Regions from separate parts of the Pseudoalteromonas sp. NCCP-2140 genome, predicted to be linked through region 3. Evidence: predicted binding sites of a transcription regulator. Region 3 holds the regulator's gene; each other region holds the start of a gene.

Region 1 (3,279 bases), on a different contig from region 3:
CTGCTTACCTCGGATCATCAAAGGTCAGCAGTTTGCCATGCAGCTTTATAAAAAGAAAGAAAGGACTAAGCCTCTTCTTCTGTTGCCGAGCGAAGCTTATTCATTTGCTCAAACATTGCTTTGGTGTAATCCACCAGCTTACTGACTTCTTCTTTATCTTGGTTTAACCACTGTAAGATGCCAGCCAGTTCATTTTGCAAACCTATGTCACCCGCTTTATTAAACGCCTGTTTCAAGTCGTCATTAAATGGCGCTATTTTCTCAGCAACTTCTTTTTCAGGGGCTGGTTTATATTCTTCATACCCTTTGATAGCTGCTACTGTTTTGGTTTGTTTCAGATCCATCGTAAAGCCAACGAGTTGCTCGTTACCTAAGTTAAGCTCTTTAGCTTGTTCAAAGGCATCTTCTAATGAACCAGAGAAGAATGTTTCGCTAACGCTTTGTAAGTCTTTCATCAATTCATTGATAGCTTGCTGCTCTTGCTCATTTAAATCACCATTGACCGACATCGAGAATGATAAATCACGTGATTGCGAAGACTCACTGACAAAGGCTTCGTTGTCACCATTTTTGCTATAGCTGCTTGCAGACTTGCTTTCGTATGCATCAGCAAAGCTAATACTTACTTCGTCACCTTCAGCGGTGGTGAAAGTGTACTCTGCGTTATTACTTAAGCTGATATATTGAGCTTGGCTTACTGAAACCGCATTAGGTTTAGGATTGAACAAGTCTTCTTCTAATTCATCAATACCTTTAAAGATACCTTCTTTAGACTTTTCGATACCCTCTTCGATGTCATCGTTAAGAATACCTGACTCTTTAAGCTCATCGTACGCATCGTCGATGCCCATTTGCACACCTTTACGTGCATCACCTAGCATGCCTTTGAGTTTTTCATCATCAGCACCATCAGCTTTTGCTTTACGAAGTGCACCGCCAACAAAGTCGAGTACGTTTTTCACGATCTCTTCAAAGTCGAACAAGGGTTTATCTTTTTTCTCTTCGGCTTTAGGTAAACCTAGTGCCTCAGCAAGTTTATCATCAAGAACTTTTGCCGCGAGCTCTCTGCCGCGTTGCTGATAACTATCTTGACGATTTTGAATGGTAGGCTGCTGCAGTGCCTGTTTACCATTGTATTTATTCACATTTGTATTAGGCATATAGCCTAGGTTGCCAATTTTCATGATCCGACTCCATGTTATGGTTAACTCATTATCGGCCAAAAACCACAAAACTTAAGTTTTTTGTATAAAAAAACGACACCAAAATAAATAACAAAACTAGACAAATCCTCAGCGCTCCCTACAATAGCGCCGTTATACAGCTAAGAGATAAAAGGTAATCAGCCATGGCGGTTATAAAAATTGATACAACTCAATACGATGCACAATTGAGTGAGAAAGAGCAGCGCATCACCTCACAGTTTCGACGTTTTGGGGTCGAAAAATTAGAAGTGTTCGGCTCTGATCCTATTCATTACCGCCAACGTGCAGAGTTTCGTGTTTGGCATGAAGGTGAAGAACTGTTTCACATCATGTTTGATCAACAAACTAAAGAAAAGATCCGCGTTAATGAGTTTGACCCTGCAGCACCTTTAGTGGGTGAAGTGATGCAAGCGATGATCGAAAACTTAAAAGACAATGAAGTTCTTCGCCGTAAGCTGTTTCAAATTGATTACCTTTCAAGCTTAAGTGGCGAGATCCTTGTTAGCTTGTTGTATCACAAACAACTAGATGAGCAGTGGCTACAAGCAATTAAAGAGCTTAAAGCAAAACTGAGCACACAGTTTAAGATTGATTTTATTGGCCGTGCTCGTAAGCAAAAAGAAGTGATTGGTAATGACTATGTTATCGAGCGTTTAAACGTAAACGGTAAAGAGCTTATTTATCAACAAGTCGAAAATAGCTTTACGCAACCGAATGCTAAAGTAAACATCAAGATGCTAGAGTGGGCACAAGCCCTTTGCCAACCTCTCAGTAATGACTTACTGGAGTTATATTGTGGGAATGGTAACTTTTCGATTGCTCTTGCAGGCTCATTCGACCGCGTATTAGCCACTGAGATTTCAAAATCATCGGTTTACTCAGCGCAATACAATATCGCACAGAACAAGGTTGAGAACTTAGATATCATTCGTATGTCGAGTGAAGAGTTCACCCAAGCAATGAAAGGCGAACGTACTTTCTCTCGTTTAGATGGCATAGACCTGAAAAGCTATAACTGCCAAACAATCTTAGTGGATCCTCCACGTGCTGGCATGGACACACTAACTTGTGACCTAGTTGCGAACTACGACAATATTATTTATATCTCGTGTAACCCAGATACCTTAGAACGTGACCTTGATCACTTATGCAAAACCCATGAAGTAAAACGCTTTGCGATTTTTGATCAGTTCCCTTACACCCACCACATCGAATCAGGTGTGTTTTTACAACGTAAATAAAATCAATCTGCCAGCGCAGCAAATAGCGCTGGCAACTGCTGCTCACTGTATACAGCTATATTATTGTCGGTTAACAGCTTTGCAGTTAATCCCATCCCTGAAATTTTCTTTCCTGAATGACTACCATCGTAAATAGTATTGCGACCACATGATGGGCTTGATTCTTTTAACAGCGCATAGCGAATGCCCTGCTTTTTGCAAAGCTTAAGTGCTTGTTCTGCGCCATAAGCAAACTGCACTGTGACATCCTGCGCATCTTTGGTAAGTACTCTACCCGCTTTGATTTCTGCAGGCGGCCTTGGTGTAGGTAAGCCCCCAGCTACTTCAGGGCAGAATGCAACGAGCCTTCCTTGCTGTTTAAGGGCTTCTAAACCAGGATGGAGTAAATTTTGCGATTGCCCGTCATAACGAACAGGGTTTCCTAACAAACAGCTTGAAACTAATAGTTTTTGCATTTGCTTTTCCAACAAAAAAGCTCCGCGAACGGAGCTTTGTATTAAATTCAACTAACTAAGCTTATTTATCAGCTAGGTAGTTAATTAAGTCTGCCATGCTCTTCGCATCGCTAATACCTGAATCCGCACCTAGGATTACACGGTATTTACCATTAACAATAAAAGTTGGAACGCCTTTTAAAGCACCTTTTTGTTGGTAATACTCTTGGTCGCGCTTCATCTTAGACGCCATAGTACGTACAGAGAAGCTGTTGTAGTACTTATCAAAATCTTCAGCCGATACACCTTGTGAAACAAAGATGTCTTTCATATCAGCTAGTTCGTTAATACGAGCACGCTTACCGTGAATATGATTAAACACAGCGGCTACCAACGCGT
Region 2 (3,279 bases), 350 kb from region 3:
ATAAAGCTGGAAGTAATTTGCTTGGTTGAGCCTTTTCGGTATTGCGCATGACGCATTCTTAATTCTTTGTAGGTGAAGTTACCGGCGAGCTCAAAAAGCCCTTGATGTTCAGAGGCTTTTCTTAAATTGCGATATATTTCTTCAGATTGCTCAAATAAGTCTCGTGCTTCATCATGCTGTTTATTTTTACGTGCTTTAAATGCAGCCGCTTCTTGTAATAATTGGTTACCCAATTCGATGTTATCAATTCTGCTGTCGTTGAGCTTAATACCTAGTAAGTTGGTATTTTTTAAATCACAGTAATGCAAACTCGCGCTATGTAAATTAGCTTTCATTAATGAAGCATTGGCTATTTTATTATTAAATAGGTGAGCGCCCGTTAAATTCGCACGATAAAAATTACAATAGGAGAGATCATAACCTTCTTCGTCATCCTGCTTTATTAAGTTAAGTCCTGAAAGGTTCGCTCTTTGCAATTGCAGGCCTTCTAATAAGCCACCTTTTTTTGCATAGCGCTCTAATTTTTGGGTTAGATCTAGCCCTGATTTATCAAATTTACTATCATGCCAAAAGCAAAATCCAGAGCCCATATCTGTTTCTTGGCACTTGTTACCTGTTGGTGAGGTATAACTACAACATGGTTTGTCAGGCATAAAGGTGAAAACTTATTTGTGAGTCATCTTTATAGATTAGCAGCTATTTAGCAGGGTAAAATGGAATCTCTTATTTTTATTAATCGAATTGGCTGACCTTTGTTGGATTACACCCTAAAGCGCAGTAAACGCAGAACCACAGTGGCAATTAAAGTTGCCGAGCAGAAATTGACCGTTTATGCGCCTTTTTATGTTTCACAAACTGAGATTGATGCCTGGTTAAAGACCAAGCAAGGTTGGGTCGCTGAACAAATAGCCAAACAATCCATTCATGCTGAGCGCCGTCAACTACCATTAGTAAACGCCACTATTAAGTTGTTTGGGCAAAACGTGCCGATAGTATTCGCTAAAGGCCCGAAAAGCATGTGGCAACAAGATGCACAGTCTCAGCTTACCTTATCAATATCATCACGTGTCAAACATCAAGAAGCTAACTACCTCGCTTTGCTGGAGCAGTTTTTACATGAAAAGCTTGAGAGCTATATCGAAATGCGTGTTCATGATTATTGTGTACAGATGTCTGAATCGCTCCCTACAAAGCTTAAAATTCAACATTATAAACGTCGTTGGGGCAGTTGTAATAAACGCCGCGAGCTGACTTTTAACTTACATTTAGCAAGTGCGCCAACCTGGGTGATTGATTATGTGGTTGTACATGAGCTTGCGCATCTTTTACATATGAACCATAGCGCTAAGTTCTGGCAACGTGTGAACCAGTATTATCCAAATTATAAAAAAGCCGAGCAATGGTTAAAAGCAAATGGAAGTAGTTTGAGTTGGTAGCTTAAGTTAGCGAGAGCAAAGTTAGAAAGAGTAAAGAGTGGTGGAGGGAGCTGGATTCGAACCAGCGAAGGCTGAGCCGTCAGATTTACAGTCTGATCCCTTTGGCCGCTCGGGAACCCCTCCACACAAATTTTTACTATTGCATCTGGCCCCACTTTTCTAAGAAGGAAAGTGGTGGAGGGAGCTGGATTCGAACCAGCGAAGGCTGAGCCGTCAGATTTACAGTCTGATCCCTTTGGCCGCTCGGGAACCCCTCCAATGCAACGGCGCTGATAATAGCAAACTTATTATTTAAGTAAAGAAAAAAACTAAAGAAAAATGCATAAATGCCGATAACTGGTTAATCAAGAAACTATTTGGCTAAAGACTATGCAAATTGATGGTTTGTTGCTCACAGAGAGCCAACTCGATAATCGTCTAAATAAAAGTGTTCACGAGCACCGCTCTGGAGAATTTGCTTTATTACTAGCAATGCTTTCTCATGATGCGCTCGATTTTAGCCAGTTTCACCTGCCAAAAACTGAATTAAGCAATCCTGAAGTATCTGAATCTGCTTTGCGCACCGAGTTAGGTGCAGGCCCCACACAACCATTAGCTCCCGAACAGTTTGATATGCTGATTGGCCAAGAAAATGCACTTAGACTATTGCAAGGTGGTTTATCAGACATCAGATTACGTCATTGTTTAAACCCAGAGCCATTGAATGTTCGTGATGATAAGCAACATGTGCCGCTAGAAGTGATTGATAACTGTGAGCCTGCAGTTAGAAAACGCTTTTATGAAAAAAATAAACCCGTTGAGCGCCCACAAATCGATGCAGCTGCATTTTATGATAGCCTTACTGACGAGGCGATACATCAACCTCTTCATTTAGCTACAGCTTAGGTATAAGTGGCTTAATCGAAATGTCATAGACTTCGAATACACTAAGAATAAGCTTAGAATAGACTTATATTTAAGTAAAACTGCAAAAAGTACAGCTAAATTAAGATGTGCTTGTTATAATAGCAGTCTATGGCTTAATGCCATTGTCATTGAACCAAGTTACTAGGACTATAATGAAGAAAACATTCACGCTAAACCACGAGAAAATTAAATATCCTCGTATGGTTGATGCAGCCAAGCACGAAGTAAAAAAATACTTAAAACGTGAGCGTAATAAAACACTCCCAGCAGGCGCCGACTATTGGGCGTTTGACTGTAAGTTTGGTGAATCAGCGGATGAGGCCAATGTCGTTCACGTGGCAGATATTAATAAATGTATTAGCGATATTGAAGCAAAACAGCTTACATCGTTTTACGTTGAAATCTTAGCGCGTCCTGCACAGCGTCAACATCAAGAGTTTGACGAAGAGTAATATCCATACTGTTCTGCAGTAATACTCTAATACAAAAAGGGCCTTCAGGCCCTTTTTTAGTTTTCGTAATTAATTATCGCGCAAATGGATCTGCATTAATTTTTTCTATGTACCAATTGCCTTTTTTACGCATCATTTTCACACTGCGCATATCATCAATTTTCTTACCATTAAAATAACCTGTAAAAATTAAATTGATGTTGGCTTTATCGCCATACTGTTCGCGCAAGCTCATGTTAGTCATATCGACTTCAATTACCACTTCATCGTATTGCATATTAACCAGGTTACGAGCGAACTGCCCAGCAGTACCATAAGACTTCATAATACGGGCCATTTTCGGCGTGGCGTATTCCATTGCAAGGTTTAAATCGTTCTGGTTGTACAAAGCATCAAAATAGAGAGTCGCTACATTACCTGGGGTGTTTTTTTCGCCCTTTGGTGCGTCTTCAGAACCGCAACCGAAAAGAATGCTGCTACTTAGA
Region 3 (3,279 bases):
CAGCTACTCTCCTCTTAGAAGCCCAGACTTGATAATAGATCATCGACTTCATCTTGTCCTGAGACAACATCATCGCGAGACTCTTTATCAATAATTGGCCCTTCAGGACCTGCTAGTGTGTCACTTGTTGCAGGTGCTTTTTCTATGGCCTGTTTTTCTTGTTGTTGATGACCATCTTCTTGACTGCCAAACACAGTTAAGAGATTAATTAAACTGTCTTCTACCTCTCGCACTAACTCAATAACACGGCGAATAACTTGTCCGGTTAAATCCTGATAATCCTGCGCCATCAGCACATTAGTCATCAAACCTTGGAGCTCATCGGTTTTGGTATGCGAGTTATTCATGAACTTATCTAAGCTATGACATAACGATTTAAATTCACCGAGTTCAATTTCTCGGTTCATTAAACGATCCCACGTAGGTTTGATTGCGGCAATTTCATCAGCAAGTTGTTGCGCTATAGGTAAACTTGCTTCAACCGCATCCATGGTTTTATTGGCGGCGCTTTCTGTCATTTCCATAACATAATTTAAGCGCTGCTTAGCGTCTGGGATCGCGTCGGTAGTTAAATCAGTGAGACGAGTATCTAGATCAAAGTTTTTTAATGCTTCATGAAGCTGACGCGTCAATTTGCCGACTTCAGCAAACAACTCTGATTGTTCTTTTGATGCAGCGTCAAGAATGAGCTTATCCGCTTTTTCTTGTTCACCATTTTCAAGATACTCAACAAGTTGACGAGCTTGCTCTAAACTTATTTGAGGCGCAGCAAGTGCTGACATAAGCCTCTCCCCTTAGATTAACCTAGACGTTCAAACACTTTTTCCAATTTGGTTTTAAGTGTCGCAGCAGTGAATGGTTTAACGATATAGCCATTTACACCTGCTTGAGCAGCAGCAACAATTTGTTCTTTTTTCGCTTCAGCTGTCACCATTAAAACAGGAATATGCTTAAGGCTATCATCAGCACGAATTGCACGTAACAAATCAATACCTTGCATACCAGGCATGTTCCAATCTGTTACAACAAAATCAAATTCTTGATTTTGTAGCATTGGCAATGCTGTTGAACCGTCGTCAGCTTCCTGCACATTGGTAAAACCTAAATCCCTTAATAGATTTTTAATGATACGTCTCATTGTAGAAAAATCATCAACAACAAGAATTTTCATGTTTTTATCCAAAACATCCTCCGGTGAGGTTTGAACCTTTATTTACTTACTACTAATTAATCCAGTCATTGATTTTTGCTTTGAGCTTAATCATCGCCTGACCATGTATTTGACTCACACGCGACTCGCTAACATCGAGTATGTGTCCTATTTCTTTTAAGTTCATTTCGTCGTTGTAGTACAAAGACAAAACGAGAGCATCTCTTTCTGGTAACGATTGGATAGCCGTTAATAGAGACTGGTTAAACCGCTCATTTTTAACGTTATTAAACGGTTTGTCTAGTCCTAAATCCTGACCTACTGGTGTGATAACGTCTTCATCTACACCTAAATCTTCAATACCTAATACTTTACTCGAATTTACATCATGTAGAATATGATGGTACTCATCTAGCGTAATATCAAGTTTTTCAGCGACTTCAGTATCTTTGGGCTCACGATTTAAAGAGCTTTCTAATTCGGCAATGGTTTCAGCCACAAGGCGGGCATTTCGGTGAACAGAGCGTGGCGCCCAGTCACCTCTACGAATTTCGTCTAACATCGCACCACGAATACGAATTCCAGCGAAGGTTTCGAAACTAGCACCTTTGCTAGCATCAAAGTTTTTTGACGCTTCAATTAGGCCTATCATGCCTGATTGAATTAAATCATCGAGTTGCACACTGGCAGGTAAACGAGCAATTAGATGGCATGCCACTTTTTTGACTAAAGAGGCATGTTTTTCGACAATCGCATTTAAATTCTGTGCTGATTGATATCCCATCGCTTTATTCACCGATGTTGTCATAGTTAGCCGTTTACTAGTTTTTCAATAAAAAATTCTAAATGGCCAGACGGTTGATTAGGGATCGGCCACTTAACTGCTTTTGTTGCTAATGTTTTAAACGCCACCGCTGCCGGAGAGTTCGGGAATAATTCAACAATCACCTTTTGACGTCGCGTAGATTTACGCATGTTCTCGTCATAAGGAATGGTTGCTACCAACTCCATTGAAACATCTAAAAAACGATCCGTTACTTTTGAAAGTTTAGCAAATAATTCTTGCCCTTCACGCAAACTGCGCACCATATTGGCAACAATTTTAAATTTATATACGCCATGCTCACGGCTAAGCACTTTAATTAGTGCGTAAGCATCAGTAATTGAGGTAGGTTCATCGCATACAACCACAACAACGTCTTGGGCTGCACGAGAAAAGCTTAATACCATGTCAGAAATACCTGCGGCGGTATCAACAATTAATATATCAAACTCGGTGTTTAACTCGCTAAAAGCGCGAATAAGCCCTGCATGCTCAGATGGCGTTAATTCAACCATACTTTGTGAACCAGACGTCGCTGGTACAATTTTGATGCCCGCAGGGCCTTCAACAAGAATTTCGTCAAGCTCACACTCGCCTGACAAAACATGAGATAAATTACGTTCAACACGAAGGCCAAGCATTACGTCACAGTTTGCCAAACCTAAATCGGCATCTAATACTAATACACGATTTCCTTGCTGACCTAATGCGATTGCGGTATTGAGTGAAACGTTGGTTTTACCCACTCCACCTTTACCGCCAGTAACAGCGATAACTTTAACGCCACTATTATTATTTTGATTCATTTTGCGCAGGCCGCTTGCTTGATCTAATACTGTGTTAATCATACATCCCTACTGTGTTCGACGCTACTGCTTGACGTCTTGAATGTTGTGCTTTTGCTCGTTTTAAATACAATTGTTCAGCTTTTTTCACTAGTTTTTCAGCATTCGCTACGCGAATATCCTCAGGAACGCGCTGACCGTTAGTAAGATACCCTATTGGCAGGCGATTTTGAATCGCTATGCTAATAATCTCACCTAAACTTAAAGATTCATCCAATTTAGTGAAGATACAGCCACTTAGGTGAACCTTTTTAAAGTGTCTTACGGTTTCTTGCAACACATTTATCTGTGCTGTAGCACTTAATACTAAATAACTACGAATATCAACACGCTGATTACGCATTAGGGTATTTAACTGCTCAGTTAAACGTAAATCACGTTGGCTCATACCCGCTGTGTCTATTAATACTAGACGCTTATTACGTAAATGGTATAACACTTCAGCTAATTCATTCGCATCT

What was found. Region 3 encodes FliA, which starts transcription of late flagellar genes. Its sites were predicted from a motif close to CTAAAGNTNNNNNNNNNNNNGCCGATA; they were not measured.
Region 1: the regulator FliA is predicted to act here: its motif matches at 1,214-1,240, upstream of NFU46_RS20100 (DUF5610 domain-containing protein).
Region 2: the regulator FliA is predicted to act here: its motif matches at 1,745-1,771, upstream of NFU46_RS06510 (VC2046/SO_2500 family protein).

Annotation. Positions count from the first base shown of each region.
Region 1 covers NZ_BRCZ01000021.1:1,715-4,993, forward strand. The annotation lists gene NFU46_RS20100 (DUF5610 domain-containing protein) at 66-1,184, opposite strand; gene trmA (tRNA (uridine(54)-C5)-methyltransferase TrmA) at 1,349-2,446, shown strand; gene NFU46_RS20110 (DUF523 domain-containing protein) at 2,449-2,901, opposite strand; gene NFU46_RS20115 (thiol:disulfide interchange protein DsbA/DsbL) at 2,963-3,279, opposite strand, start outside.
Region 2 covers NZ_BRCZ01000002.1:574,592-577,870, forward strand. The annotation lists gene NFU46_RS06490 (ion channel) at 1-653, opposite strand, end outside; gene NFU46_RS06495 (M48 family metallopeptidase) at 756-1,436, shown strand; tRNA gene NFU46_RS06500 (tRNA-Tyr) at 1,475-1,559, opposite strand; tRNA gene NFU46_RS06505 (tRNA-Tyr) at 1,609-1,693, opposite strand; gene NFU46_RS06510 (VC2046/SO_2500 family protein) at 1,806-2,321, shown strand; gene NFU46_RS06515 (DUF6172 family protein) at 2,495-2,794, shown strand; gene NFU46_RS06520 (hypothetical protein) at 2,868-3,279, opposite strand, start outside.
Region 3 covers NZ_BRCZ01000002.1:229,050-232,328, reverse strand. The annotation lists gene NFU46_RS05000 (protein phosphatase CheZ) at 15-782, opposite strand; gene cheY (chemotaxis response regulator CheY) at 800-1,183, opposite strand; gene NFU46_RS04990 (RNA polymerase sigma factor FliA) at 1,224-1,934, opposite strand; gene NFU46_RS04985 (MinD/ParA family protein) at 1,961-2,821, opposite strand; gene flhF (flagellar biosynthesis protein FlhF) at 2,814-3,279, opposite strand, start outside.